One region of the Rhodoferax ferrireducens T118 genome, then DNA from elsewhere that is predicted to be linked to it. Evidence: predicted binding sites of a transcription regulator. Region 1 holds the regulator's gene; each other region holds the start of a gene.
The links. The regulator sigma-54, encoded in region 1, starts transcription at its own class of promoters, with help from an activator protein. The targets are predictions, from matches to a motif close to TGGCANGNAANCTGCTTT.

Region 1 (7,439 bases):
CTTGAAAAATTGTCCCCCGGCGCGGGGTCCAAAGCCGTTTTTGAGTCGCCCAAAGTCGCCGCCCATGGCGACTTGGCCACGACGGCTGCCATGCAGCTGGCCAAGCCGCTCAAGCTCAACCCGCGCCAGTTGGCGGAAAACCTGCGCGCTGAATTGCTGGTGCGCGCACCGTTTGAGCGCTGGGTCGAGGCGATTGATATCGCCGGCCCCGGTTTCATCAACATCAAACTCAAGCCCGAGGCGAAACAGCAAACCGTGCGCGAGGTGTTGTCGCAGGGCCAGCAGTTTGGCAGCCAGCCCGGCACGGGTAAACGCATGCTGGTGGAGTTTGTCTCGGCCAATCCGACCGGCCCCCTGCATGTCGGCCACGGCCGCCAGGCCGCCCTGGGCGATGCCATTTGCAACCTGTACCAGACCCAGGGCTGGGCGGTGTACCGTGAGTTTTATTACAACGACGCCGGGGTGCAGATTGGCACCTTGGCCAGCAGCACCCAGTTGCGCGCCCGCGGCTTCAAGCCGGGCGACCCCGAGTGGCCCAGTGGCGAGAACGCCGCTGCCTACAACGGCGATTACATCGCCGACATTGCCGCTGACTATCTGGCCAAAAAGACGGTTCATTCTGACGACCGTGCGTTCACCGCCTCCGGCGACGTGGAGGCGCTGGACGACATCCGGCTGTTCGCGGTGGCCTATCTGCGCCATGAGCAGGATCTGGACCTGAAAGCGTTCGCCGTCCATTTTGACAACTACTACCTGGAGTCGAGCCTGTACCTGAGCGGCAAGGTCGATGACGTGGTGAAAAGATTGCATGACGCCGGCAAGACCTACGAGCATGACGGCGCCCTCTGGCTCAAGTCCACCGAGTATGGCGACGACAAGGACCGCGTCATGCGCAAGGGTGATGGCAGCTACACCTACTTTGTGCCGGATGTGGCCTATCACATCAGCAAGTGGGAGCGCGGCTTCGAGAAAGTGGTCAACATTCAGGGCACCGACCACCACGGCACCATTGCCCGCGTGCGCGCCGGCCTGCAAGCCGCCAACGTGGGCATCCCCAAAGGCTACCCCGACTACGTGTTGCACACCATGGTGCGCGTGGTGCGCGGGGGCGAGGAGGTCAAAATCTCCAAGCGCGCCGGCAGCTACGTGACGCTACGCGACCTGATCGAGTGGACCAGCAAGGATGCGGTGCGCTTCTTCCTGCTCAGCCGCAAGCCCGACACCGAATACACCTTTGATGTCGATCTGGCGGTGGCCAAAAACAATGACAACCCGGTGTACTACGTGCAGTACGCGCACGCCCGGATTTGCTCGGTGCTGGCCGCCTGGCGCGAGAAGGAGGGTGGCGATGTGGCGAGTCTGGGCCAGGCCGATCTCTCGCCGCTGCAAAGCCCGCAAGCACTGGCGCTGCTGCTGTTGCTGGCCAAATACCCCGAGATGCTGACGGCGGCGGCGGCCGGTTTTGCACCGCATGACGTCACGTTCTATCTGCGCGAGCTCGCCGCCTGCTACCACAGTTATTACGATGCGGAACGTATTCTGGTGGATGACGATCTGATCAAGCGCGCCCGGTTGGCGCTGGTCGCGGCCACCGCACAGGTGTTGCACAATGGACTGGCTGTGCTGGGCGTGAGTGCCCCGCAGAAAATGTAATTCAATAGCCTTGGGGACAGACCTTCAGCTCTGTCCCCAACTGATTAGAAAGCAGAAAGTGCAACGCATGAAACAACAACGCGGTGGAACCATTTTGGGGTTCATCATTGGAGTCGTGGTGGGTCTCGGGGCAGCGCTGGCCGTTGCGGTTTACGTCACCAAGGTTCCCATTCCGTTCATCAACAAGGGCCAAAGTCGTTCGGCGGATCAGGATGTGGCCGAGTCCCAAAGAAACAAGAACTGGGACCCCAACGCACCCTTGTATGGCAAGAACCCGGCCAAACCGGTAGAGCCCGCCAAGGCAGAAACACAGACGGGCGCCGACACCGGTGCCGGTGCCGCGCCAGTGCAAGTGCCAGCGCCAGCGCCAGCGCCAACTGCCAAAGGCAAGGAGATCAAACCAGCCGTGTCTGCCGATCCCCTGGGTGATCTGGCCCAGGCGCGCGCCGGCGCCGCGGTGGCCGAACCGTTCTCCTACTTTGTTCAAATTGGGGCTTTCCGTACCGCTGAAGACGCTGAAAGCCAGCGCGCCAGGTTGTCTCTTGGTGGTGTACAAGCCAAAGTGAGCGAGCGTGAGCAGTCGGGTCGGACGGTGTTTCGGGTCCGCGTTGGACCGTTCGGTAAAAAGGAAGAGGCCGATCAGGCCAAGGAAAAACTCGATGCTGCCGGTTATGACACCGCGCTGGTGCGGGTAGCGCGCTAGCGCACTGTGCGGTCGAGGCGTTGAACTATTGCCGATCTGCCCGGTCCCACTACTTTTTTTGGAGTGATTAAAGATGAAGCGTCGTGATTTTTCCTTTACCTGTGGCGCAGCGCTGGCTGCCAGTGCCTTGGTGCTGCCAACAGCACGGGCTCAGACCACCGCCCCGGCCCAGGTTCAGGGCAAGAAGCCTGAATTGGGCACAGACTATCTGCAGTTGGACAAACGCGCGGCGGTCGAAGCCCCGGCGGGGAAAATTGAAGTCGTCGAATTTTTCTGGTACAGCTGCCCGCACTGCAACGCTTTTGAGCCAACCTTTGATGCCTGGAGCAAGCGTGTGCCCAAGGATGTGGTGGTGCGCCGGGTGCCGATCGCTTTCCGGCCTGACTTTGCACCGCAGCAGCGCCTGTTCTATGCGTTGGAGGCGATGGGCTTGCTCGATCAGCTGCACCGCAAAGTGTTTGCCGCCATCCACAGTGAAAAGCAAAGCCTGGCCACGGGCGAGGCGATTGTCGATTGGGTCGCCAAACAGGGTGTGGATAAAGCCAAGTTCCTGGAGAGTTTCAACTCGTTTTCAGTCTCGACCAAGACCAGCCGAGCCACCCAGCTGCAAAACGCCTACAAGGTCGAGGGTGTGCCTGCGCTGGGTGTGGGCGGGCGTTTCTACACCGATGGTTCGCTGGCCAAGAGCATGGAGCGTTCGCTGCAGGTGGTTGAGTTCCTGATCGCGCAAGTTCGCAGCGGCCGATAAATCAATCGTTTTGACCCAAAGGGCTGGCGCCCTGATCCAGGCGATCAGGGTGCCCGGTGCCTGTGCACGAGGCATGTGTGATCCTGCGTGCTTTGTTTTCCCTCTCTCAGTGTGCGGCGTGGGGCAAGAACGGCTTCTGATCGTTACAATGAAAAGACGAGAATTTAATGCAAGATTCATGCCTTTATGAAACTATCACTTTCCACTGTGCTTTTGCTGGCGGCCCTGGCGCCGGGTGCAAGCCTGGTTCGAGCTGAACAAGCCGACCGCAACAAGCCCATGAATGTGGAAGCCGATGCCTTGCGTTATGACGACGCCAAGAAAACCAGCGTGTTTACCGGCCGTGTCGTGTTGACCAAAGGCTCGATTCTGATCCGGGGCGCCCGCATTGAAGTGCGCCAGGACCCCGAAGGCAACCAGTATGGCCTGGTCACGGCCGAGCCCGGCAAACTCGCGTCTTTCCGTCAAAAGCGGGAAGGGCTGGATGAGTTTATTGAGGGCCAGGGCGAAAGCATCGAATACGACAGCCGTGCCGACACCGTGAAATTCAACAAGCAGGCGCAATTGCGCCGTTACCTGGGCGCGACGCTGAACGACGAGATGAGCGGCGGCGTGATTGTTTACAACAACAGCACCGACGTGTTCACCGTTGATGGCGGTGTGGCCCAAGGAGCGCCGAGCGCGACAGGCGGCCGCGTGCGTGCCATGCTGACGCCGAAACCCAATGCCGCCGCAGCGGCAGCGGCGGCAACGGCGCCCGCCAATGCAGCTTCAGCGCCAGCCGATGCGCTGCGCGCCACCACGACGCTGGGCGGGGATAAGAAGTGATGCCAGACAATCTTGTCCGCCCAGCCCAGTTGCGCAGCGATGGCGCCCAGTGCGAGAGTCGACTCGAAGTCAGCCACCTGCAGAAGTTCTACGGCAGTCGCCAGGTGGTCAAAGACGTGTCGCTGGTGGTCTGCAAGGGCGAGGTGGTCGGTTTGCTGGGGCCCAACGGCGCCGGCAAAACGACATCCTTCTACATGATTGTCGGCCTGGTGCATGCCAGCGCGGGTGACATCAAGATCGATGGTCAGTCGGTTGAGCGCATGCCGATTCACAAGCGTGCCCGGCTGGGCTTGAGCTACCTGCCGCAAGAGGCGTCCATTTTTCGCAAGCTCAACGCAGAAGACAATGTGCGGGCGGTTTTGGAGCTGCAGCATGACGAATCCGGCCAGCCGCTGAGCAAGGACGAAATTGAAAAACGACTGACCGCCTTGCTGCAGGACCTGCGCGTGGAGCACCTGCGGGAAACCCCGGCGCTGGCTCTGTCCGGTGGTGAACGCCGCCGGGTCGAGATTGCGCGCGCACTGGCCACGCAGCCGCGTTTCATTCTGCTCGACGAGCCGTTTGCCGGGATCGACCCGATTGCCGTGATCGAGATCCAGCGCATCATCAGCTTCCTGAAGAACCGCGGCATCGGGGTGCTGATCACCGACCACAACGTGCGCGAAACGCTGGGTATTTGCGACCACGCCTACATCATCAGCGATGGCAGCGTGCTGGCCCAGGGCACCCCGGCCGAGATCGTCAACGATGCTGAAGTGCGCCGGGTCTATCTCGGCGAGCACTTCAAGATGTAAACATGTTGACCCCATGAAACAAGGCCTTTCCCTTCGGGTTTCGCAGCATCTGGCGCTGACGCCACAGTTGCAGCAGTCGATCCGCTTGCTGCAACTCTCCACGCTGGAGCTCAGCGCGGAGGTGGACCAGATGCTCGATGACAACCCGTTTCTGGAGATGACGGCAGACGAGTCGCCGCGTGAGGAATTTGGTCTGGCGCAGGCTGACACACCGGTCCGGGGTGATGACCTCGACGCTGAACGTGCTACAAGTTCGGTAGCTGACTATCCAACAGAGACGAGGGCTACAGCCGAGAATGATTCAAATGATTCGCCGCTCTCGGCGGACGATGCGCAGAGTTGGGAGGGCGACGGCAGCGCCTCCTTGGCGCCCGATGACAGCGAGTGGGGCGGTGACGCCAAAGCCCGCAGCAACAACCTCAACGGCGATGACGACGCCGATGTGACCGAGCTGGCGCGCACCCAGGTGTCGCTGCAAAGCCACCTGCACGCGCAGGCGCTGGCCTTGCGCCTGAGTGCCGAGGATCGCGCCGCCTTGCAGTTCTTGATCGAGTCGCTTAATGACGATGGTTATCTGGAAGACACGCTGACCTCGCTCGCCGAGGGGCTCGCCGGCGGCGATGAGGCCCAGGTGGAGCAGCTGGTCCACCATTTCACGGTCGCCTTGGGGCTGCTGCAGAGCCTGGAGCCGGCGGGTGTGGGTGCGCGAGATCTGGCGGAATGCCTGAGTCTGCAACTGCGCGCCTTGCAGCAGCTGGAGCGGCTAGAGCCGGCCCGCGCCGCCACCGTGCAGGTGGCGCTGCGTATTTGTGCCCAACCCATGGAGTTGCTGGCCCGGCGTGACGTCAAGCGCCTGATGCTGCTGTGCGACGCGACGGATGCTGCCGTGCGCGAAGCCATTGCGCTGATCGCCCGTCTGGAGCCCAAGCCGGGGCGGCGCTTCGTGAATGTGGAGCGCAACATCGTGGTGCCCGATGTCCTGGTGATTCAAGTGGGCCAGGGTACGCAGGCCAAATTTCAGGTGCGCCTGAACACCGATGTGATGCCGCGCCTGCGCGTGCACGACATCTACGCCAATGCCATCAAACAGCACAAGGGCGGCGGCAACGATGCGTCCAGCTACGCCGCCCTGCAGCAGCGCCTGCAGGAGGCACGCTGGTTCATCAAGAACATCCAGCAGCGCTTTGACACCATCCTGCGCGTCAGCTCGGCCATCGTCGAGCGGCAAAAGAGTTTTTTCATGCATGGCGAACTCGCCATGCGCCCGCTGGTGCTGCGTGAGATTGCCGAAGAGCTCGGTCTGCACGAGTCCACCATCAGCCGCGTGACCACCGCCAAATACATGGCGACCCCGTTTGGCACCTTCGAGCTCAAGTATTTCTTTGGCTCCGGCCTGGGCACCGAGTCGGGTGGCAATGCGTCGAGCACGGCGGTGCGGGCCTTGATCAAACAATTTATCAGCGCCGAGAGCCCGGCCAAGCCGCTCAGTGACCACCAGTTGTCCGAGATGCTCAAAGAGCAGGGCATCGAATGCGCCCGCCGCACCGTGGCCAAATACCGCGAGGGGCTGCGCATCGCTCCCGCGAGCTTAAGGAAAGCCTTGTGAACCAACTGCAACTCTTCTTGCCCTGCGCCGCTGGCGTGGAAGACTACCTGGCCCCCGAGGTGCTGCGCATCACCGGCTTGCCGCCGGGCTGCGTGACCAAGCAGCGCGGCGGCGTGGCCGTGCGCACGTCCTTCGCGCACGCGATGCTGCTCAACCTCTACAGCCGGCTGGCGCAGCGTGTGCTGGTGCTGCTGTCGTTCACCGAGTACCGCAACGAACAGGATTTGTACCGCGCCGCCAGTGAGGTGGCCTGGGAGCGCTGGTTCACGCCGCGCGAAAGCATCAAGGTGGAAGTGACGGCGCAGCACAGCCCGCTGACCAGCCTCAACTTTGCCGCGCTCAAGATCAAGGACGCGGTGTGTGACCGTTTCCGCGTCACGGCGGGCGGCGTGCGCCCGGACGTCAACACCCAGTGGCCCGATGTGCGCATCTACACGCACCTGACCACCGACAGCTGCTCGCTCTACATCGACACCTCGGGCGAGCCCCTGTTCAAGCGCGGCTGGCGCGAAGACAAGGGCGACGCGCCCTTGAAAGAAACCCTGGCCGCCGCCATGCTGGCCGCCAGTGGCTGGGCCGATGGCGACGAGGATTTGCTGCCGCTGTACGACCCCTGCTGCGGCAGCGGCACGATTGTGATTGAAGCGGCCCAGATCGCCTGCAATATTGCCGCCGGCTCGCTGCGCCGTTTTGCCTTCGAGAAGTATTTGCCGTTCCAGCGCCCCGTCTGGGATGCTATAAAAAAAGAAGCTAAAGAGTCAGAAGTGACGAGGGCTCCAGGCCAAAAACCTATTATTTTCGGCAGTGACGTGGCGCACCGCATGGTCGACTTTGCCCAGCGCAACGCGCAGCGCGCCGGCGTTGCCGACGTGATCGAGTTTCGCGGTGGCGACGCCTTGCAGCGCCTGCCGCCGATTGATATTCCTGGTGTGATGCTGCTCAACCCACCGTATGGCGAGCGCATCGAGGTCGCCGGTGTGGCCAAAGGGGCGCGCCACGCGGCCAGCCAGTTTGAGGACGAAGAGGCCGAAGTGGGTCGTTTTGGTGCCCGCGAGCTGCCGCAGACGCAGGAAGGTGGCGAATTCTTCAGCCAGCTGGCCAGCCACT
Region 2 (7,439 bases), 2.2 Mb from region 1:
CGGCAGGGTCTTGTTCGAGACGCCGAACACGATCTGCGGCGCCCGGCCCTGCAACACGAAAGCCGTGATCATCTGGCCCTTGGCCTGCATGTTGATCGTATGCTCGAAGGCGCCTGAGACGACATCAGCGCTGCCACCGATGAGCGCCTGCAGAGCTTTCGAACCGCCGGCGAAATCGCTGATCTCGACCTCCAGACCTTCGTCCTTGAAATAGCCGAGTTGCTCAGCGATGGTCAGCGGCAGATAGTAGAAAAGATTTTTCCCGCCGACCGCGATCGAGACCTTTGATTTCTCGATCGACTGTGCAAAAGCGGACGTAGTAAGGCAAGCGGCCAGCATGACCATGCCGATCGCGATTTTCTTGAAATTCATGTTGTCTCCTCAAATGATTCCGTCGCGCTTGAATGGCGTGATCTCTTGAATATCATACCCCAGCCCACCTGAGACTTGCGCATGGCGTTCGCCCGGAGGCAGCGGATGTGGCTGGACAGAGATGCCCGGATCGAGGCACTTTTTTTCAAATCGAATTGAGCTGTAGCCCCCGTACAATAAGCGTATTAAGCTACTAATTGCATAGCATATTCCAGCCTGATGCTGTCGAAAGTCGCAGCCGACTGATTGGATTCAATGCGAACCCTGAAGCGCTGTCATCCAACGCCAGGTCGGATCGCAAAGGAGGCTATCCCCGATGAGAAAGCTTGAACACCGACACCGTTTGCACCAGCTCTTGTGCCTGAGATTTCAGGCTGTCGGCGGCTGCGGCCATCTCCTCCACCAGCGACGCGTTCTGCTGTGTGACCTGGTCCATCTGCGAGATGGCCTCCCCCACTTGCGCAACCCCAATACTTTGTTCAGCACTGGCGGTACTGATTTCGCCCATGATATCGGTGACGCGTTTGATGCTGCTCACGACCTCCTGCATGGTGCTGCCGGCCTGATCCACCAGCACTGTGCCCTGCTCCACACGCTCCACGCTGGCGTTGATCAACGACTTGATTTCTTTGGCCGCCTCGGCCGAGCGTCCGGCCAGGGAACGCACTTCCGTGGCGACCACCGCAAAACCACGGCCTTGCTCACCGGCACGCGCCGCTTCTACCGCTGCGTTAAGCGCCAGGATGTTGGTCTGGAAAGCGATGCCGTCGATCACACTGATGATGTCGGAGATTTTGTGCGATGCGTCGTTGATGCCTTTCATCGTTTCCACCACCTGGCCTACAACTTCGCCACCTTTGACCGCCACCGTACTCGCGTTGAGGGCAAGTTGATTCGCCTGGCGTGCGCTGTCGGCATTTTGTTTTACTTGCGAGCCCAGCTGTTCCATGGAGGCGGCGGTTTCTTCGAGCACACTGGCCTGGCTTTCGGTGCGGGCAGAAAGATCGTGGTTACCCTGGGCAATCTGGACACTGGCCGTGGCCACGCTTTCGGCGCCCTGACGCACGCTACCCACGACCTCGGACAGGCTTTCCTGCATGATTCTGAATTGGGCCATCATGCTATGGGTATCGCCCGTCTTCAAGCCAATCGACTGGCTGAGATCGCCATGGGCCACACTCTGCGCCAGGCTGGCAGCCTCACCTGGCTCGGCGCCGAGTTGATTGAGCAAGCGCCGGACAATGGTGCCAATCACAAAAAACAGGACGATCTGCACCACGGCCTGACCGATCCAAATCCAGGTGTTGAACAGCTTGATGGCGGCCAAATCGTCTTTCACGTCGATGGTGACGCTGGCCACCCCGAGGACGGAACCCTCATCCACACCGTGGCATCCAAGGCATTTGCTGGAACGGAATTCTTTCATTGCAATGAACGGAAGCACCGCTCTGAGTGACGCTTCGCCGTCGCCAGTGGCGATCATCTTGAACTGTGTTTTCCCACTGGCGAGGACGCTGCGGTCCATGTCGTCGACGGGCAGCTCCTGGGGAAGGCCGACACCGAACTCGTCATTGGTTCCTTTGCCACGGACAACCCGGAGTTCCTTGAGATTCTCGGAAACACCCATCTTCTGGATGAAAAGGGCTCGGCTCACGGGGTCGCTGATGACATCCTTGTCACCCAACTTGGTGACCATCAATGTGTTCAAGCCATTGATGACGCCATCTGCCACCGCGACCGTCCGATCTTCGGCGGCTCGCAGGGCTCGCTGCTCGAACTGGTTCGACAGCCATTGCTGTGCACCGACAAGAACAACAATCAAAAATCCCTGTATGAGAAGCTGCAACTTCCGTTGCAGACCAATTTTGCTCCACCAGCCGGCGATGTTATTCATTGTTGAGATTTCCGAAATAGTTACGGCAACAGAAGAGAAACCAAATGTATCTCCTGCAGGCTTGATCCCCGGACTGCCTGCTTCGCGCTTTTTGACCCATATCATGAGTGATGGGAATTTATGAACCGACGATGCGGATGCTCGCCACATTCAATTCCGAATCGTTTCAGCGCAGATGCTTGAACATCTTGGCATCGAACATTTCTGTGATACGCCAGTGGTGCGGACCAGGCCGCAAGTCGAAGGCCTCGCCGGCAAGCAAGTGCCCCGGCGGGTCCACCGCCAGATAAAACCCGCAGCAACCATTTTGTGCCATGGCCTTGGCGGCGCCACTGAAGCCCATGACGGCGTTGAACTTGTAGCAAGGTTCGCGCGGCTGCGTTACCCGTAGTTCGCAGTGGGGAAACCTGAGCACATCGCCCACCCACACGTCCGCCATCTAAACGCGGCGCGCTCGTGCCACCTGGATGCGGAGAAGTGTCGGCATAAGGGTCACGCTAATTCCCCAAGAGAATACTGTCGATAATTTTTACAGTATCCGCTCAAAACAAGCGAAGTGCCGAGCCAAGCCTTCCCCAAGAGACAGTTAACCCATTGAAACAAATAGGGATTACTTCTATCTGATTTTTTGGCATGAGTTATGCATATGGTTCCCGATGCGCTGGTGTCGCGATGCCTCAAGTCATTACTACGCTCTGACTACGGCTTGTGTCACGCCAGATTGAAGTTCACCCGATCCCTTCAAAGGATTCCCCATGTCGAAACTCCCCGCCCTCGCCGCTGCGCTTTTATTGACGGCCAGTGTCACGGCCACCATCGCAGCGCCCACTGTCGTTTTTCAAACGGATTTCAATGGGGTGCTTCCAGCCGAAATTTCACCGGGCACGGCAACGCTGACGGGTGTACAGGGTTATGCCGGATTAGGTCCGACAGGGAATCAATTTGGTGGAAATTTTCTGCGCAGCGCAACGGGTAACACGGTGACACTGCAGTTGAACAACCTGCCCTCGCACAACACGATCAGCCTGGAGTTCCTGTTTGCAGCGATTGACTCACTCGATGGCACCGGTACTTTCCCGGCCGGAGATTTTTTCAAAATCGTGTTTGACGGCACAACCCTGTTCAGCGAATCATTTGCCAACGCGCTGCCATCGCAGATCCAGAGCTACGTTCCTCCCGCTGGCGTTGAGCTGGCGCGTCACGTTGACCTCGGCTTCAGCGGGCCCGGCTCGTTCTACACAGACAGCGCCTACAACCTCGGCGCCGACCCGCTCTTTTCCAACTTTGCACACTCCGCGTCTTCCGCAACCATCGAGTTCTTTATTTTTGGTCCAGGCAACCAGGATCTTGCCGACGAATCATGGGCCATGGACAACCTGCGCGTGAGTGTCCTGACCAATGGCAACGGCAATGTCATTCCCGAACCGGGCTCACTGGCCTTATTGGGCTTGGGTCTGTCCGGTCTGGCCCTCTTGCGTCGCCGCAAGGTGTCCCCTTAGCTCGCGTCTGACTTCTATCACCCGATGCGGCCTATTTGCCACCCAGCCCCATCGCCCGCGTAATCACCTCTTTCATGATCTCGTTGGTGCCGCCGTAGATGCGTTGCGGACGCGCGTCGACGTAGGCGCGCGTGATCGGGTATTCCCACATGTAGCCATAGCCGCCAAACAGCTGAACGCACTCGTCCATCACTTTGCACTGCAAATCGCTGCACCAGTACTTGGCCATGCTGGCCGTGGCGGTGTCCAGCGTATTCGTCATCAGGAGTTCGGTGCATTTATCGATGAACACCTGCGCGATCTGGACCTCGGTCTGCAATTCCGCCAGGGTAAAACGCGTGTTCTGGAAGGCCGCCACCGGCTGGCCGAACACTTTGCGCTCCTTGACGTAGTCCACGGTCCAGTGAATGGCGGCCTGGGACGCTGCAATGGCGCCGATGGCGATTTGCAGGCGCTCCCACGGCAACTGCTCCATCAGGCAAATAAAGCCCCGGTTTTCGTGCGCCGGGCCACCCAGCAGGTTGTCGGCCGGGACACGCACGTTGTCAAAGAAGAGCTCGGACGTGTCCTGCGCTTTCATGCCCATTTTTTTCAAGCGCTTGCCCACTGAAAAGCCCGCCATGCCACGCTCCACCAGCAGCAAACTGGTGCCCTTGGCGCCTGCGGCCGGGTTGGTCTTGGCCACCACAATCACCAGATCGGCGTGCCAGCCGTTGGTGATGAAGGTCTTGCTGCCGTTGAGCAAATAGCTGCCGTCACTTTGCCGAATGGCAGTGGCCTTGATGCCCTGCAGATCCGAGCCTGCGGCGGGCTCGCTCATGGCGATGGCGCCAATCATTTCTCCGCTCGCCAGTTTGCGCAGGTATCTTTTCTTTTGTTCTTCCGTGCCGTAGTGCAGCACATAGGGGGCCACGATTTCACTATGCAAGCCGTAGCCAATACCTGTGAACCCGGCACGCCCAATTTCTTCCAGTTGCACGACCGAGTACAGCTTGTCGGCTGCCGCGCCACCGTATTCTTCCGGCATGGTCATGCATAAAAAACCGTTCTCACCGGCCTTGCGCCAAACCGCGCGATCCACATAACCCTGCTCCTCCCAGTCCGCATGAAAGGGGGCAATCTCCTTGTCGATGAAACGGCGAAAGCTGTCGCGAAAGGCTTCGTGGTCGGGCGTAAAAAGGGTTCTCTGGATCATGGCGTCACCTGGTTAACGTGAATTAGACTATTTATACAAAGCAATCGCTTTGCGAAAAGCAATATACTGCATTCCGACAATCCGCAGTACCCCATTTTCTTGAAATTGATTTTCAATTGGAGACCCCATGACTGAAGCATTTGTGTATGACGCCATCCGCACGCCGCGTGGCAAAGGCAAAAAAGACGGCAGCCTGTACGAGGTCAAGCCCGTCAATCTGCTGGCCGGTGTGCTGACCGACTTGCAGCGCCGCAATGACTTCGACACGTCCAAGGTGGATGACGTGGTCATGGGCGTGGTGTCGCCCGTGGGCGACCAGGGTGCGGTGATTGCCAAAGTGGCAGCCCTCAAGGCCGGTTGGGACTTCACCTGCGCCGGTATGCAGATCAACCGTTTTTGCGCCTCGGGCCTGGAAGCGGTGAACCTGGCAGCGCAAAAAGTGCGCTCAGGCTGGGAAGAACTGGTGGTGGCTGGTGGCGTCGAGAGCATGAGCCGCGTGGCGCTGGGCTCGGACGGCGGCGCCTGGGCGATGGACCCCGAAACCAATTCGGTCACCGGGTTTGTGCCGCAGGGCATTGGCGCCGATTTGATTGCCACGCTGGAAGGCTTTTCGCGCCAGGACGTGGATGCGTTTGCATTGGAATCACAAAAGCGCGCCACCCAGGCGCGTGCCAGTGGCTACTTTGACCGTTCAGTGGTGCCGGTGAAAGACTTTTTGGGCCAGGTCATTCTGGCGCAAGACGAGTTCATCAAGCCACAAACCACACTCGAAGGCCTGGGCTCGCTCAAGCCCGCGTTCGAGCAGATGGGCGGCATGGGTTTCGACCAAGTCGCCCTCACCCGCTACCCGCAGGTGGAGCGCATCCACCATGTGCACCACGCCGGCAACTCAAGCGGCATTGTGGACGGCGCCGCAGCGGTGTTGATTGGCTCAGAGGCCGCTGGCAAAACCCACGGCTTCACACCCCGTGCGCGCATTGTGGCAGCCGCCCTGAGCGGCGCTGACCCGACCATCATGCTGACCGGCCCGATGCCGGCCGCGCGCAAGGCCTTGGCCAAAGCCGGTCTGACGATTGACCAAATTGACCTGTTTGAAATCAACGAGGCCTTTGCTGCGGTGGTGATGCGCTTCATGAAAGAAATGAAGGTGCCGCATGACAAGGTCAACGTCAATGGCGGCGCCATTGCCATGGGCCACCCGCTGGGCGCCACCGGCGCCATGCTCATCAGCACCGTGATTGACGAGCTGCAACGGCGCCAGCTGCGCTATGGCATGGTCACGCTGTGCGTGGGCGGCGGCATGGGGATTGCCACGATTGTGGAAAGATTGTGAGATCTTGCGGGACAGACCGCAGCTACGCGAAGCGAGCCAGCTCTGTCCTCAACAATTTAGAAAGAATCGGCCTGTAGCCCCCGTATTCATTGCGAAGTACGCTACTTATTTAATAGCAAAATTACCATGAAAACCATCCAATACGAATTACAAGACGGCGTTGCCACCATCACCTTTAACGAACCCAATTCCCCCGTCAACACCATGTGCCTGCAATGGCAGCAAGACATGTCGGCCCTCGTTGCGCAGGTTCTGAAGGACCAGGACGCCATCAAAGGCATCATCCTGACATCGGCCAAATCCACTTTTTTTGCCGGGGCTGACCTGAAGGGCGCGATGCGCCTGCGGCCGTCCGACGCGGGCGCCATCTTCACCGAGATCGAGCTGGTCAAGAAGAATTTCCGCACCCTGGAGACCTTGGGCAAACCGGTGGTGAGCTGCCTCAACGGCACGGCCTTGGGCGGCGGCTGGGAAGTGGCCCTGGTCGGCCACTACCGCATTGCCGTTGACGATCGCAAAACCCAGTTCGGCTTGCCCGAAGTGACGCTGGGCTTGTTGCCTGGCGCCAGTGGCGTCACCAAGATGACGCGCCACCTCGGTTTGATGGGTGCACAACCCTACTTGGTGGAAGGCAAGACTTTCTCGCCCAAGGAAGCAAAAAGTCTGGGACTGGTGCATGAGCTGGTCGCACCGGGCGACACAGCCGCCACCGAGATGCGCACCAAGGCACTGGCCTGGATTGCCGCCAACCCCAGCGCCCAGCACCCCTGGGAAGCCAAAGGCTACAAGGTGCCCGGCGGCCTGCCCTCCAGCCCGGCTGTAGCCCAAATGCTGGTGGTGGCTCCCGCCATGATCAAGCAGCAAACGCGCGGCCTGTACCCGGCACCGGAGGCCATCATGGCGTGCATGGTGGAAGGGCTGCAAGTCGATATCCCGACCGCACTGCGCATCGAGAGCCGCTACTTGGCCAAGCTCATGACCGGCATCAACGCCCGCGCCATGATCAATACCTTTTTCTTCAACCTGAACGCCATCAAGAGCGGCCAGTCGCGACCTTCTCAGTCCCCGCGCTTCAAACCGGCCAAGGTGGGTTTGCTGGGTGCCGGGATGATGGGTGCGGGCATTGCCTTCGCCCAGGCCAGCAAA
Region 3 (7,439 bases), 2.0 Mb from region 1:
CAATGCTCAGCAGCTTGTTGGCCACAATGGCGTCGCGCACTGCCTGGTGGCCGTGCTCGGTGCAAGCGCACATGGCTTTCATCTTCGGCGTGGCTGAGTAGTCACCTCCGGCGGTGAACATCAACAGCTGCTCAACCAGCCCCGTGCACGAACCACACGACGCGCTGGCCTTGGTGTGCTTGCGCACCTCGTCCAGCGTGAACAGGCCCTTTTCTTTGATGGCCTTGCAGATGGTGCCCTTGGTGACACCGTTGCAGCCACACACTTCGTCGCTGTCGGCCATGCTGGCGGCCTTGTTGTGGCCTTCAACACCGGCGTCGCCAATATTGCTTTCCCCAAACATCAGCTTGTCGCGGATGTCGGCGATTGAGCGGCCGTTGCGCAGCAACTTGAAGTACCAGCTGCCGTCCACCGTGTCGCCGTACAGGCAGGCACCCACCAGTTTGTCGTCCTTGATGACGAGCTTTTTGTAGACGCCCGCATAGGGGTCGCTCAGCACCAGTTCTTCGGTGCCGTCACCGCCCAGAAAGTCCCCGGCTGAAAACAGGTCGATGCCGGTGACCTTGAGTTTGGTCGAGGTCAGCGAGCCGACATAGCGGCCAATGCCGTACTGCGCCAGATGGTTGGCCGCCACCTTGGCTTGCTCGAACAGGGGCGCCACCAGACCGTAGGCGATGCCCCGGTGCGCCGCGCACTCACCGACCGAGTAAATGCGCGCGTCGGTGACGGTCTGCAGCGTGTCAGTCACCACAATGCCCTTGTTGCAGTGCAGGCGCATGGCTTCGGCCAGCTCGGTGTTGGGGCGGATGCCCACGGCCATCACCACCAGATCGGCGGCAGCTGAAGTGCCGTCCTTGAACTTGATGCTCTTGACGCGGCCATCGTCGCTTGCGACCAGTTCCTGCGTCTGCGCGCCAATCAGGAATTTCAGGCCCCGGTCCTCCAGTGATTTTTGCAGCATCTTGCCCGCGACGTTGTCGAGCTGGCGCTCCATCAGCGTCGGCATCACGTGCACCACGCTGACGTTCATGCCCCGGCGCATCAGGCCGTTGGCCGCTTCCAGCCCGAGCAGACCGCCGCCGATCACGACGGCATTCTTGTATTTGGTGGCCGCGTCGATCATGGCGTTGGTGTCGGCAATGTCGCGGTAGGCAATCACACCTTCCAGGTCCTTGCCGGGAACGGGCAGGATGAAAGGCTTGGAGCCGGTGGCCATCAACAGCCGGTCGTAGGGCACTTCGGTGACCTTGTTGTCAGCGTCGAGGGCACGTACCAGTCGCCTGGCGCGGTCCACCGCCACTACTTTTTTGCCGGCGTGCAGGGTGATGCCGTGGTCCGTGTACCAGTCCCATGAGTTGAGAACAATCTCGTCAATCGTTTGCTCGCCGGCCAGCACCGGCGACAGCAAGATGCGGTTGTAGTTGGGGTGCGGCTCGGCGCCAAAGACGGTGATGTCGTACAGGTCGGGTGCGATCTTCAGCAGCTCTTCAAGCGTGCGGACACCGGCCATGCCGTTGCCGATCATCACCAGTTTCATTTTGACCTTGGGTTCTACACGCATGTCCATGAGTTTCTCCTTGTTGATGCCAGCGGGCGTTCAGGCTGCCTTTTCCACATGCGCCTGGCGCGTGTAGAGAAAGTCAATCACGGCCTTGCGGAAATGCAGGTAGTGCGTGCTCTCGGCCAGCTCAACCCGCTGGCGCGGACGCGGCAGGTCAACACGCAGCACCTCGCCGACGGTGGCGGCCGGGCCGTTGGTCAGCATCACAATCCGGTCGGACAGCAGCACCGCTTCATCCACATCGTGTGTGACCATCACCACGGTGCTGTGGGTGCGGGCCACGATCTCCAGCAGTTCGTCCTGCAGCTTGGCGCGGGTCAGGGCGTCCAGCGCGCCAAAGGGTTCGTCCATCAGCAGCACTTTGGGTTCCATCGCCAAGGCGCGTGCAATGCCCACACGCTGCTTCATGCCGCCCGATATCTCGCCGGGACGCTTTTGCGCGGCGGCGCTCAGCCCCACCATCGCCAACACGGCGTCGGTGCGCGCCGTGAGCTGGGCCTTGCTCTCGGACCCGGCGCCCGTGCTGCGGTTGGCGGCACCAAAGACGCGCTCGACACCGAGGTAGACGTTCTCAAAACAGGTGAGCCAGGGCAGCAGCGAGTGGTTCTGGAACACCACGGCGCGCTCCGGGCCGGGGCCGGCGATTTCGCGGTTGGCACACAGCAGGTGGCCTTGCGTGGGAACAGTCAGGCCGGCGATCAGATTGAGCAGGGTGGACTTGCCGCAGCCCGAGTGGCCGATGAGGGTCACAAACTCGCCCTTGGACACCGCCAGGTTGATGTTCTGCAGTGCGCAGAACAGCCCTTTTCTGGTCTTGAAGGTTTGCGCTACGCCGGAGATCTCAATGTAGTTGCCGTTCATGATTTCACCTCTTCAAACGTGAATGCCGTGGCAATTTTGATCAGGGCGTATTCGAGCATCAGCCCGACGATGCCGATCACAAATATGGCGATGATGATGTTCTTGACGTTCAGGTTGTTCCACTCGTCCCAGACCCAGAAGCCGATGCCCACGCCGCCGGTCAGCATCTCGGCCGCCACGATCACCAGCCAGGCCGTGCCGACCGCGAGGCGCACACCGGTCAGCATGTAGGGCAGCACCGAGGGGAACAAGATCTTGGTGACGATCTTCCACTCGCTCAGGTTCAACACGCGCGCCACGTTCATGTAGTCCTGTGGCACCCGTTGCACGCCGACCGCCGTGTTGATGATCATGGGCCAGATCGAGCAGATGAAGATGGTCCAGATGGCGGCCGGGTTGGCGCCCTTGAACACCAAGAGGCCAATCGGCAACCAGGCCAGCGGTGACACCGGGCGCAGCAGGCCGATGAGTGGATTGAACATGCGGCTCAGGAACTCGAAGCGCCCGATCATGAAGCCGGCCGGAATGCCCACCGCCGCCGCCAACCCGAAGCCCACAGCGACGCGCTGCAGCGACATCAGGATGTTCCAGCCCACACCCTGGTCGTTCGGGCCTTTGCGGTAAAACGGGTCGGAGAAAATAATCACGGCCTGTTTGAAGGTCTCGCTCGGCGAGGGGATGCTGCTGGCGGTCGAGATGGACACCAGCGCCCACACGCCAATCATCAGAGCCAGACCCAACACCGGCGGCAGCACCGCCAGCCAAAGGCCGCGCCAGTCGTACGGCGGGGCGCTGGCCTTGGCTGGCGTCTTAATGCTTTTCTGGCCTGTAGCCCCCGTTGTATCTGGGTAAGCAGCTACGTTTTTTGTAGCATCAGCGGCGCTCAGCGCAGTTGGCGCTAGCCGTGTTTCAAGGGGTGAATGAAGAACTGCGCTAACCATGATGTGCAACTCCTATAAATTGATGGAGGACAGAGTTGGGCTTCAAGCCTTGATCTTGAAACCGTCGGCGTATTTCTTCGGGTCCTTGCCGTCCCACACCACACCGTCCATCAGCCTGGAAGTGCGCATCACGTCCTTGGGCACCGGCGTCTTGCTGGCGGTCGCGGCTTGCTTGTAGATGTCGATCTGGTTGATCTGCTTGGCCACCGCCAGGTAGTCGGGATGGTCTTTCAGCAAGCCCCAGCGCTTGTGCTGGGTCATGAACCACATGCCGTCCGACAGGTAGGGGAAGTTGACCGCGCCGTCGTTGTAGAACTTCATGTAGTTGGGGTCGTCCCAGGTCTTGCCCATGCCGTTCTGGTAGCGGCCCATGATGCGTTGGTTGATGGCGTCCACGCTGGTGTTGACGTACGATTTTTCGGCGATGGTTTCAGCCATCTTGTTTTTGTTGGCCAGGCTGGCGTCAATCCAGCGGCCCGCTTCCAGGATGGCGGCGGTCACGGCGCGCGCCGTGTTGGGGTACTTCTTGACGAAGTCGCCGGTGGTGCCCAGCACCTTCTCGGGGTGGTCTTTCCAGATCTCCTGCGTGGTGGCGGCGGTAACGCCAATGCCGTCGATGATGGCGCGGTGGTTCCAGGGTTCGCCGACGCAGAAGCCGTCCATGTTGCCGACGCGCATATTGGCCACCATTTGTGGTGGCGGCACGGTGATGACTTTGGCGCCCGAGATCGGGTTGATGCCGTTGGCCGCCATCCAGTAGTACAGCCACATGGCGTGTGTGCCAGTGGGGAAGGTCTGGGCAAAAGTGTATTCACGCTTCTCGGCCGCCATCAGCTTGGCCAGACCCGCGCCGTCCACGGCGCCCTTGTCAGCCAGCTTCTTGGACAGGGTGATGGCCTGGCCGTTTTGGTTGAGGTTCATCAGCACTGCCATGTCTTTCTTGGCGCCGCCCACGCCCAGGTGCACGCCGTAGATCAGGCCGTACAGCACATGGGCCATGTCGAGCTCGCCGGTGACCAGCTTGTCGCGCACACCGGCCCAGCTGGCTTCTTTGGTCGGGATGATCTTGACACCGTATTTTTTGTCGATGCCCAGGCTTGATGCCATCACCACGCTGGCGCAGTCGGTCAGCGGGATGAAGCCGATCTTCACTTCGGCTTTTTCCGGCGCATCGGAGCCCGCGGCGTAGACGGCGGCGCGCAGGGCCGGGCTGATGCCGATGGCACCGACTGCGGCGGTTTGCAGCACAGCACGGCGATTGAGGCTGGATTTCAAAAGGTCGGTCATGGCAGGCTTCCTTGGCAAGGTTTCAGAAAATGAGAAACAAAAAAGGCGTCCTCACGAAGCCGGTGCGCGACGGGTCTGCCGCTGCCTGCTTGTGGGGACGCCTTTGTCCTGGTTGAGCCGACCCCACCCGCCGTTGGGAGAAGTCGGCTACGTGACCTTCATGGGTCTTGCTTTATCTATGCAAGGTGTGTGCCAGGTTCAATCTTTTTGTTGATGCTATCAATATAGTAGCTTTCTAAGCAATATAGACGAGGGCTGCAAGGCCATTTGCTGTCTATTTCTTGGGTGGGACGGGTTTGGCACCAGTTTTGTGCAGTGCACCAAATCAGGCCAGCAAATCAGCCACATCAAGCATGCGCTGCGCCACATCGGCCAGCTTCAAGCCTTTGTCCATGGCGGTTTTTCGCATTTTTTTGAAGGCATCTTCTTCACTCAAGCCCTGGCGCTGCATCAGCAGACCTTTGGCGCGGTCAATCACCTTGCGGTCTTTGAGTTCAGCGCTGAGTTCATCACGCTCACTTTGGGTGCTGGCTAGCGTTTGCAGCAACGCCTGCTCGTGCTGAAAGCGTGCCAGCGCCACATCCAGAATCGGTCGAATGCGCTCTGGCGACAAGCCCGCCACGATGTAGGCCGACACGCCCGCCGCCACAGCGTCTTTCACGTGGCCAGTGTCGTCGTCGTTGGTGAACATGACGATGGGGCGGCGTTCTTCGCGCGTGGCCATCACCACGTGCTCCAGCGAGTCGCGGGCATCGCTTTCGGCGTCCACAATGATCAAGTCGGGCTGCAGCTGGGCAATGCGCTCGGTCAGAAACACGTCGGCTGGCAGGGTGGCCACCAGATTGAAGCCGTTTTCCAGCAGGCCAATACGCAGGTTGCGCGAGCGCTCGGCCTGGCGAATGGCTTGCTCGTCCTCAGGATTGGCAACGTCCAGATCAGGGGCAACAACGACGATACGCAGCGATGGGTTCATGAGCTGGACTGCCGCAAGATTTGCGCCAGCTGCGCTCGGGTTCCATGGCCCGGCCCGGTGCCAGGCTTTTGCCTTTGAATGTCAACGCAGGCCGGCGCCGCTGGCCTGGTCGGCGCGTTCAATCAGCTCAATCTTGTAACCATCGGGATCGGTGACAAAGGCAATCACCGTTGTGCCGCCTTTGACGGGCCCGGCCTCCCGCGTGACCTGGCCGCCCGCGGCTTTGATTTGATCGCAGGCGCGACGGCAGTCGGGCACCGCCAGTGCCAGGTGGCCAAACGCGTTGCCCAGGTCGTACGAATCCACGCCCCAGTTGTAGGTGAGTTCAATCTCGGCATGCTCCGGGTTGCTGCCGAAGCCGACGAAGGCCAGGGAGTATTTGTACTCGGGGTTTTCCGAGGTGCGCAGCAGTTTCATGCCCAGCACCTGGGTGTAGAAGTCAATCGAGCGTTGAAGGTTGCCAACGCGCAGCATGGTGTGTAGAAATCTCATGCTTTGAATTATGTTGCAAGTTCAAACCGGTCGCGCCTGCGGCACGGCGCTGTCGACTTAATTGTTCACCCACTGCTGAATTTTCTGCCTTGGGAGCGATGGGTTCGCGTCGGCTTTGCGCGCTCGAACAGCGTCACTTGTGACGCCCGCAGCCATTGCTTTGTCGCACAGTTCCGTTACGGCAAAGACTCCCAAGATGGCCGACACTACCGACAAAAAGATGACAGCAAAGAATGTTTTCATTTCAAACCCTTCCAAGTCCTTTTTGCAGCATGCAAAATCAGTGCCAAGGGCGGCGGCAGCGATGACCGGCCCTGAGTCTGAAATCAAGTGCCAACCCGATGGCCACAGCAAGCGGATGAATTAACTGCTGGGAACGGCCAGCGAACGCAGCTCATCGCGAAGTCGCGGTATAACTGCGCAGAGGCCCCCATGAATCCTTCGGGATGGTGTCACCAATGCAAAGAAGCAGTAATCCCCAATGAACAAGGCGGTCATGATGCAGCGTGAGCAAATCGCAACGTTAACGTTTCAGCAAGCCAGTATCAGGCTCCAGAAACTGTTGGCGCGTGAGGCCAGAACCATCGTGGGAATCATTGGCCCGCCGGGCTCCGGCAAGTCAACCCTGTCTTTGCGCCTGCAAGCGCTGCACCCTGATCGGTCCCAAATTGTTCCGATGGACGGCTTTCACCTTGCTAACGTGGAGCTGGCCCGCCTGGGACGCTCGGCACGCAAAGGCGCACCGGACACCTTTGACAGCTATGGCTATGTGTCCCTGCTCAGACGCTTGCGTCAGCAAACGCCTGAGGAAACGGTCTATGCACCTGAATTTCGTCGCGAGATGGAGGAACCCATCGCAGGGGCCATTCCAATCTTCCCCGAGGCCCAATTGCTGATTGCCGAAGGCAACTACTTGGCCCTGGACCAAGGCGGCTGGAGCCATGTGGCTGGCCTGCTCGACGAGATCTGGTACGTTGAAGTGGACCATGCACTGCGCCTGGAGCGCCTGCTTGCCAGGCATATGCAGTTTGGGCGTTCCAGACAGGCGGCACAGGAATGGGTGCAAAGCACCGACGAGCCCAATGCACGTCTGATTGAATCCACTATGGGCCGCGTGAATTTCAAGCTACTGGCTGACTAGCCGCAGGTATGAACAATCAAGACTCCACGGTTCCTTCGCCTGTCGAAGGGCCACTTCGGTGGCCCTTTTTGCTGGCGGCGACGAAAGACGGCCCATGGAGTGTCATGTTGAATGGCGTTGCGCAGCTACAGCTGGTGATACACCGCTTCTGCCAGTTTCATGAGTGCGTCACGCGGCACCGGC
Region 4 (7,439 bases), 2.1 Mb from region 1:
ACATGCCGGGCATTCGGATGTCAACCACCACACAGCCTCGCCAATCGGGCTGAAGCGCCGCCAAAAAATCCTCGGCATTGGCAAACAGCGCAGTTGCATATCCCCGCAGACTCAATAAGAGTGACAACGAATCTCGAATCGATGCATCATCATCGACTATGAACACAGTTTCCTTATGCATTTTTAACTTCGCTATGGTTTTCGCTCTCCACTGGCAGCGTAAAGCGGAAGCAGCCTTCTGAGCCCGGTTCAGCCCAGAGTCTGCCCCCATGGGCTTCAACAATCGCGCGGCAGATGCTCAAACCAACTCCCATGCCGCCCGGCTTGTCCGACGGTCCGGCCTCAAACAGGGTTTGCAGGCGAGCCGTGCCGACGCCGGGGCCATTGTCTTTAACTTCGATCAGCAACTCGCCATCGGTGACGTACGCCCGAATCACCACGAGGTCGCCACTACTTGTCGCTGCGGCAGAGTCTATGGCATTCGTGACTAAATTGCGCAGGACCACGGCGATCTGGATAGGATCCATCCATACCATCGGTAAGTTGTCCTGAATTTGGCTCTCCATACGCAGTTTCAGTGCGTCGGCCCGGCGAAGGTGAACTTGCACTGCTTCTCTGACGATGGCCGTTGGTGAGATCAAGTGCAGATGTGTGGAGCCGGTCCTGAAAAAGTCGCGCAAACGCTTGATTACATTACCAGCACGGTTGGCATCGTCAACCATCCGTTGCATAACTTCGACCAATTGGTCACGATGATCCGGTTGTAGGCCGGGTGCGTCGGTTACGAGCATTTGGCAGGCTTGGGCGTAGTTGCTCAGTGCTGTAAGGGGTTGACTTAATTCATGGGCCAGCGCCGCCGCCATCTGGCCGGCCGCAGCCATGCGCAAGCTGCCGCGAAGTTCAGCGGCTGCGCGAGTTCTTTCATCAACGGCAACGCCAAGAAGTAAACCTGTCATGGTAACTGCGGCCATCAGCACCTGAAGCTCGAACACCGTCAGGTCCTCGTTGGGTACCGATTGCACGGCGAAGATCAGTCCCAACTGGGTCAGGCCCGAGGCAAGCACAGCCCCAGGTACCCCCAGCTTGGCTGATGCCCAGACAACAGGCACAAACAGTAAGTAGAAGTATTTGAAATGGTCTTGCCCACCTGGACCAAACACGACCCAAAGGAGCAAGCACGTTAGAACAGCGACGGCCCACCACTGACGGCTTTTAAGCGTTTCGAGCAGTGTGGCCCGACGTAGGGGATCCATTACAACGAGAAGCATTGGCAGCAGCACGATTAGACCCACGGCGTCGCCAATCCAATATCGAACGATCGGCTCGTAGGTTGGACCACTCGGCCCTAGACCTGCCACTGAGAATGCTGTGATGTAGACCACACCGCTCAGCAGTGCTCCCGTCATGACGATGCCAGTGAACCACAAAAGATCTTTTTGTGTGGCCAAGGCCAGCGCGCGATCCATTCGAGTTGTCAAGCTATGGGCAATGGCAGCGTAAACCAGACTGAGCGCGGCTGTTGATGTCAATACTACAAGCCAGTCGGCTGGATTTCCGCGCACGACCAACTCAGCCGTTATCAGGCTTACCCAGACAATCCACAGCCACCGCCTATTCAATAGCAGCAATGCGACGGCAACCGCCGGTTGCGGATTCCATGGCGTGATATTGAGACCCTGTAAAGGCCGTATGTAGCTCGCCCAGTCGAGCAATAGAAAAACAAGTATGTATCCCAGCCCAAAAAGCCATGGAATTCGATGCGAAGTTCGGTTTGGCTGGGTCAGACCAATGTTTGTCATGAAGTGGATTTTCCCTCGAATCCGAACGATCGCCTGATTGCGGGAGTGCCGTTTCTGTCAGATGCTGCTGTATTTGAAGCGTCCCATGCTGGCTTCAAGGCAAATGCCTGGGGCAATATTTGTCACTAATACCTTAGTCAGTGCCGTGTTTGGTCAAAGCTGGGGCTAATCCCCGACCCTTTGGGCGGCCGAAACACGACAATGTCCGAAGGGGATTGCAGAACGAACGAAGGCGATCCGCGAAGCATACGAGTCGCAGTGCAGCCAAGACGCCACCCCGTGGGGCGGGGAAGGTTATTGAAGAGACCCCTACTACCCGGAAGCACCCCTGGGCTTCGGCCAGAGTTGGTCGACTGCTGGTGCAGCGTCCATCAAAATTAGCGCCACATAACCGACCGTCAGCTGCTGATGTATATGTCGGCTTTGGAGAAGGCAGTTCGGCAAACTCTATGTCAGGAACGTGTCTTTTGCCGACATAGAAAATACGTAGACTTCGCCAGTCGGTTGCCCATCCAATTCACGCCCTAGTTCGACATACCTCAACTTACTGGCGAAGGATTGATCGAGCAAATCTTGCTGCAATTTTGCTGCACTTAGCACGGGAAACTGGGGTAAAATGAGGTATTTGAGGGTAGGCTAAGTTGTTGATTTAATTGAATTTATTGTTTTGTCGCTGTTGAAAAAATAGACTCTTAATCCGTAGGTCGAGAGTTCGAATCTCTCAGTTCCCACCACTCTTTTCTTTCTAGATCAAGCACTTAAGAAAAACGCCTAAGTGCTCTTTTTGTTTTCCCGGTATAAATTTAGGCCTTCGGTACAATTTCGCTGCAGTGCCCAGAGTAAACACTGCACCGAGTCTCCATGCCCACCCTCGTTAAAACTCCCTCAGCTACTTTCCAACCGGTCATCCAGATCGCTTGGAGTTGAAATTTTTTATGCGAACTGGCTGTTATTTCAACATTTGTAATTCAGCTTCAATCCGTATCCTCTGCGTCGGCGGGCATCTTTAAAAGTCCGCGAACCCCGGTTCGTGCCAAGTAACAAAGGCGGCTGTTGCGCCACCCTCTTACTTGCGACCCCTCAAGCGTAGCGTCGATCCTTGAATGAGATCGTAGCCTTGTAGTCTTCTACACTGCCAATGCGTTTGACGCTACCCCAAGTACCCTTGTAATAGGGCACCACGTTGCGGTCCACCCAATCGGTCACCACGTCACCGTGGACGCCCTTGATGTACCCAAACAGCATGAAAGTCTGCCCAGCCTTGAGTGATTTCAAGGGGTAAGCCATGGCGTAGGTGCTGCCGTAGTCGTTGAACACTTCGACCACATCGCCGCCACTCACGCCCAGTTGTTTGGCATCTTCCACGTTCATCTCCAGGAAAGCCATCGGAATGCGGTCGCGCACAAAACTGTTGTACTGGTCGTGATAAGCGGTTTGCCAGACTTCATTGGCGCGGCCACTGTTGATCCAGAACTTGTGCTTGGCTTTTTGGTCAGCAACGCGCTTAGGCAGTCCGTTCCAGGGTGCTGGTTTGAACTCGGCCCGGCCGTCCTTGGTATCAAACTTGCCATCGGCGTAATGGATTTCAGTGCCAATGAGCTTGTCACCGTCGACCCGCTTGATTGGTAACTGCACGCCGTTGTTGCCCGCCTTGCGCAGTAGCGCGTAGGTGGCCATATAGCCAGTGTCACCGCCCTGGCTGTCAATCGGGCCGACGCCGGGGCGACCTGCGCGGCGAAAGCCATCGTTGAAGGCGTCTTCTTCTGTCTTCCAGTCAAAGCCTTCAAAGCGTTTGGCCATATCGGCCTTACCCTCTTTCGAATACATGGCCTTCAAGGTATTGGCAATGTCGGCGGCAATCAGGCAGTCTGCTTTGGCCGAACCGGGTGCATCCATGAATTTTTCTGACAGCCGCAAACGACGCTCTCCGTTCATAGAGGTCAGGTTAATTTCACCGGGATGCGCGGCGGGCATCAACAGATGGCAGTCATCCGCGATGGTAGTGGGGTAGAGGTTCATGGCCGCCACAAACAGACCCCCTTGGTATTTGCAGGCGTTGTAGATGATGTCCACCATCTGCTCCGTGCTAGACCCTTTGGCGCGTGACACCGCTTCATTGACGATCTGGGCACGACGACGCAGCGCCATCCGGTGTTGTTCGGCATTGATGGTGGTTTGAAACGGGTTGGTGCCCCACAACGTGTACATCAAGCCCTTGCCATTGATGACTTCCTGGTCGATGTACACCTTTGAGTTGCCGGGATACGGTGGGCGGGTGTAGCCCTCTTGATGCCCGCCCATGCGGCACACACCGGTGCCACGCCGACCGACATTTTGTGTGGTCAATACCAGGCCGACCAACGCACTCTGGATCACGTAATTGTCGTTGCCCCAGATGATTCCTTTTTCATACGCGTGAAAGGTACGTGGGCGATGGCCCGAGGCCTTGGGCTTGTAGGCCCATTCAGCGGCCTGCTTGAGCTTGGCCACAGAAATGCCGGTGGCTTTGGCACCATCTTCCAGCGACATGTGGTTGGTCTTGACCGCATCTTCAAAACCGCGCGTGTGCTTGGCAATGAATGCTTTGTCGTGCCAGCCTTGCGCAACCACATAAGTGAACAATGTGTTGAAGAGGGCGGTATCGGAACCCGGTTCAATGTCGAGGTGCAGTACGTTGTCCTTGCCGGCCACCTGTTCGCTGATTGCCACGGTGGCGGTGCGCCGCGGATCGACGATGATGACCTTGGCCGCAGCAGCGGTTTCGCCCGGGAACCATTTTTTCTTTTTGTCCTCGGTGCCGCCATTCATGTTGGGCACCCAATGGTTCAAAAAATAGTTGGTCTGGGTCTCGTAGGAGTTGGCACCGATGCAAAAAATGGTGTCAGACAGTTGGGCGTCTTCGTAGCTGTTGTTGAGCTCCCCAATGCCCATTTCTCGCGTGGCGTGACACTCCGAGTTGTAGGCCGGACGGTTGTGAATGCGCACCATGGGCGTTTGCAGCGCACTGAACATCAGTTTGCCGGTACCCCAAGTGTTCTCAAACCCGCCGCCAGCACCACCGTGGTCAAAGCAGTCATAAAACAAGCCCGAGGGACCATCGTTATCCAGAATCTTCTTGGTGAGACCGGCATAAAGAGCCAAGGCACTGTCCCAGCCCGTATCAAACCACTGGTCACCACGGAATATCCGTGGAGTCTTAAGTCGCTCTTTACCGATGCCATCGTGGGCATACATATAAGAAGCCATCTTGCCGCCACGGGTGGAGGACAGGCCACTGTTGACGACGCAGGCCTTGTCGGGCGCGATCATGATGTTCCAGCGTTTGCCCGACTTGTCGGTGATGGTGTTGGTCATCGCCTTGGTCATGATGATGCCCAGCGGCGGCACTTGCTGGGTGAAATCAACGCCCAGTGCGTTTTCACTGGCGGGACGACCTCCCTCCGTATTGGCGTCCCATTTGTAGACGTGGTAGCCACAACCGACGATACAGAAGTGACATGTCATGTTGGTGGTTTGGGCGTCTTTTGGGGGCAGTGCAATGCGGTCATTGATGTTGGTTGACATGGCGTTTCCCTCAAAGAATGTTGGACTGGCGGCCGTAGATCAGGCCATCGACTCCGACGGCATGGACTAAGTCGGTCTGGGTGTCGTACTCAAGCTTGATTCTTGGCAAGTCTTCCGTCGCTTGACCGCACACCATTTGTCCGTGGTTCTCGGGGTCAAAGATCGAGAAATGACAACCACACTTAAAGGTCCGACTGCCGGCGTCATAAGCCACGGGGCAGCCCATGTGGGTACACATCGAACTGTAGGCAACGATGTCAGCGTTGGGTCCCACGCCGCCGGGTACCGGTGCGCCCATACGGATCACGTAGCACGGCGAGCTTTCGTCCGGGTAACTGAAGCCGATGGCTTCGTTGACTGCCATGCCAGCTGATTTGCCGACATTTGCCTTAGGGTACGCCAGCGTGGTGCTGCCACCCGCCACCACTGGCACCGCCGCCTGGGCAGTGTGAATGGGTATGACCACCGCACCCACTGCGGCTGCGGCGCTACCGCTGGACTTCAAAAAGAAACGCCGACTAAGTTTTACGTCTTCCATGCTGTCTCCTGCTTATTAATAATTGATCCGACTGTTTATTGCAAACTACGTGCCAGACTCAATTTTGTTAAAAATCAATAAGTTAGACAGGTGGTCAAAATTTGTTGGGTTGATTTGGTAACATATTCTCAAAAATTAAGTTACTTTTTCGTAACAGCAAGGAGACAAAGCCATGAATCGAAGACACGGTATTCAGGCGCTGCTAGCAACCGCTGTCTCCGCCATCACGGGGCCAGTGGCGGCTTCGGCTGCGCGATTACGCATCGGATTGACGTCCGTCATACTTGCCGACCAGGTGGCCTTCCTGTCACGCTGGGAGCGTTATCTTTCGTCCAATGTCGGGTGCGAAGTGAGTTTTGTGGCCCGAGAGTCGTACCAGGCCATCCTTGATTTGCTTTTTTCCGGGCAAATTGATGCAGCGTGGATTTGCGGCTACCCCTATATTCGGTACGAAAGCGACTTGTCCTTGTTGGCAGTGCCACTTTATGAAGGTGAACCCGTTTACCAGGCCTATTTAATTCGCTCTCGGCAACTTGACGTCGCCATCAAGCAATGGAGCGACTTGCGGGGCAAAGTTCTGGCTTACTCCGATCCGCTGTCCAACTCTGGTTGGCTCGTGGCCCAGGTGCAACTTGCCTTGGCTGGAGTTCGGGAACGCGATCTGAAGCGCGTCTTCTTTGCGCACGGTCATCGTAACGTCGCAGAAGCAGTTGCGGCGAGGTTGGCACAGGCCGGATCCATTGACGGCTATGTTTGGGAGACCATGCGCCAACAAGGTATGGCGGCCATCGCACAGACCGAGGTAGTCTGGAAATCAGAACGCCATGGTTTCCCGCCATTGGTGACGCTGCGCAACACCGCACACCCGTTTCGACCCCAATTGCAGCAAGCCGTGTTGTCGATGTCGAATGATGGAGTTGGGCAAGCCCTGTTACACGACCTTAACTTGACTGGTTTTACTGCAGGCAGCCCAGACCTTTTTGACTCGATCCGCCGGCAAGCCCAGACCGTGCCGGGCAGCGGCGTGGGGGCCTGATGCTGCGGCGCTTTCCGTACCGGGTACAAATACCACTCGGTCTCTCTTTGGCAGTGCTGATGACTGCGCTGCTGGTGACTGCGGTCTCAGCCCGTATGTCCGCCAGCACCGCGCGGCGAGAAACACTGGCCATGCTAGATCGGGCCGTGGTGCTTTTGGTGGCCCAAGCGCGTCCTTTGTTGGTAGGCGACGACACTTGGCGCACGTTCACCCTGTTGCGCGACACGGTGGGTCTGATTCCTGGTGCGGCCACAGGCCATACTCGGCTGGCCGTGCTCGACACCGAGGGGCGGGTTTTTGCTGCTTCGGAGCCGGTTCAGCTTGAAATCGGACGCACATTGCTAGGATCCGACTGGCATGGGCAGCGATTAATGAGCGCATCTAACCTCAGAACCAGGCAGCAACTGGCGTTGAACAATGGTGCCGTCATATTGCTGGAGCCGATTCGCAGCGAAGATGGCCAAAGCTTGGGCTATGTCTTCATGGAAGTGGAGGCACCTGT

Region 2: a site for sigma-54 is predicted at 2,896-2,913, ahead of RFER_RS13915 (PEP-CTERM sorting domain-containing protein). Genes of this name have one in related genera too.
Region 3: a site for sigma-54 is predicted at 4,828-4,845, ahead of RFER_RS12905 (CmpA/NrtA family ABC transporter substrate-binding protein). Genes of this name have one in related genera too.
Region 4: a site for sigma-54 is predicted at 5,939-5,956, ahead of RFER_RS15630 (arsenate reductase (azurin) small subunit). Genes of this name have one in related genera too.

What each region holds. Positions count from the first base shown of each region.
Region 1 covers NC_007908.1:809,728-817,166, forward strand. The annotation lists gene argS (arginine--tRNA ligase) at 1-1,653, shown strand, start outside; gene RFER_RS03860 (SPOR domain-containing protein) at 1,721-2,356, shown strand; gene RFER_RS03865 (thiol:disulfide interchange protein DsbA/DsbL) at 2,430-3,104, shown strand; gene lptA (lipopolysaccharide transport periplasmic protein LptA) at 3,291-3,932, shown strand; gene lptB (LPS export ABC transporter ATP-binding protein) at 3,932-4,726, shown strand; gene RFER_RS03880 (RNA polymerase factor sigma-54) at 4,740-6,332, shown strand; gene RFER_RS03885 (THUMP domain-containing class I SAM-dependent RNA methyltransferase) at 6,329-7,439, shown strand, end outside.
Region 2 covers NC_007908.1:3,034,516-3,041,954, forward strand. The annotation lists gene RFER_RS13900 (ABC transporter substrate-binding protein) at 1-372, opposite strand, end outside; gene RFER_RS24920 (methyl-accepting chemotaxis protein) at 680-2,266, opposite strand; gene RFER_RS13910 (MOSC domain-containing protein) at 2,433-2,705, opposite strand; gene RFER_RS13915 (PEP-CTERM sorting domain-containing protein) at 3,022-3,765, shown strand; gene RFER_RS13920 (acyl-CoA dehydrogenase family protein) at 3,797-4,960, opposite strand; gene RFER_RS13925 (acetyl-CoA C-acetyltransferase) at 5,088-6,293, shown strand; gene RFER_RS13930 (3-hydroxyacyl-CoA dehydrogenase NAD-binding domain-containing protein) at 6,420-7,439, shown strand, end outside.
Region 3 covers NC_007908.1:2,809,440-2,816,878, reverse strand. The annotation lists gene nirB (nitrite reductase large subunit NirB) at 1-1,567, opposite strand, end outside; gene RFER_RS12915 (ABC transporter ATP-binding protein) at 1,598-2,422, opposite strand; gene ntrB (nitrate ABC transporter permease) at 2,419-3,363, opposite strand; gene RFER_RS12905 (CmpA/NrtA family ABC transporter substrate-binding protein) at 3,406-4,650, opposite strand; gene RFER_RS12900 (ANTAR domain-containing response regulator) at 4,976-5,623, opposite strand; gene gloA (lactoylglutathione lyase) at 5,705-6,115, opposite strand; gene RFER_RS12890 (hypothetical protein) at 6,173-6,358, opposite strand; gene RFER_RS12885 (nucleoside/nucleotide kinase family protein) at 6,597-7,256, shown strand; gene RFER_RS12880 (anti-sigma factor family protein) at 7,382-7,439, opposite strand, start outside.
Region 4 covers NC_007908.1:3,416,480-3,423,918, forward strand. The annotation lists gene RFER_RS15610 (response regulator transcription factor) at 1-181, opposite strand, end outside; gene RFER_RS15615 (ATP-binding protein) at 174-1,799, opposite strand; gene RFER_RS15625 (arsenate reductase (azurin) large subunit) at 2,880-5,363, opposite strand; gene RFER_RS15630 (arsenate reductase (azurin) small subunit) at 5,374-5,901, opposite strand; gene RFER_RS15635 (PhnD/SsuA/transferrin family substrate-binding protein) at 6,074-6,937, shown strand; gene RFER_RS15640 (sensor histidine kinase) at 6,997-7,439, shown strand, end outside.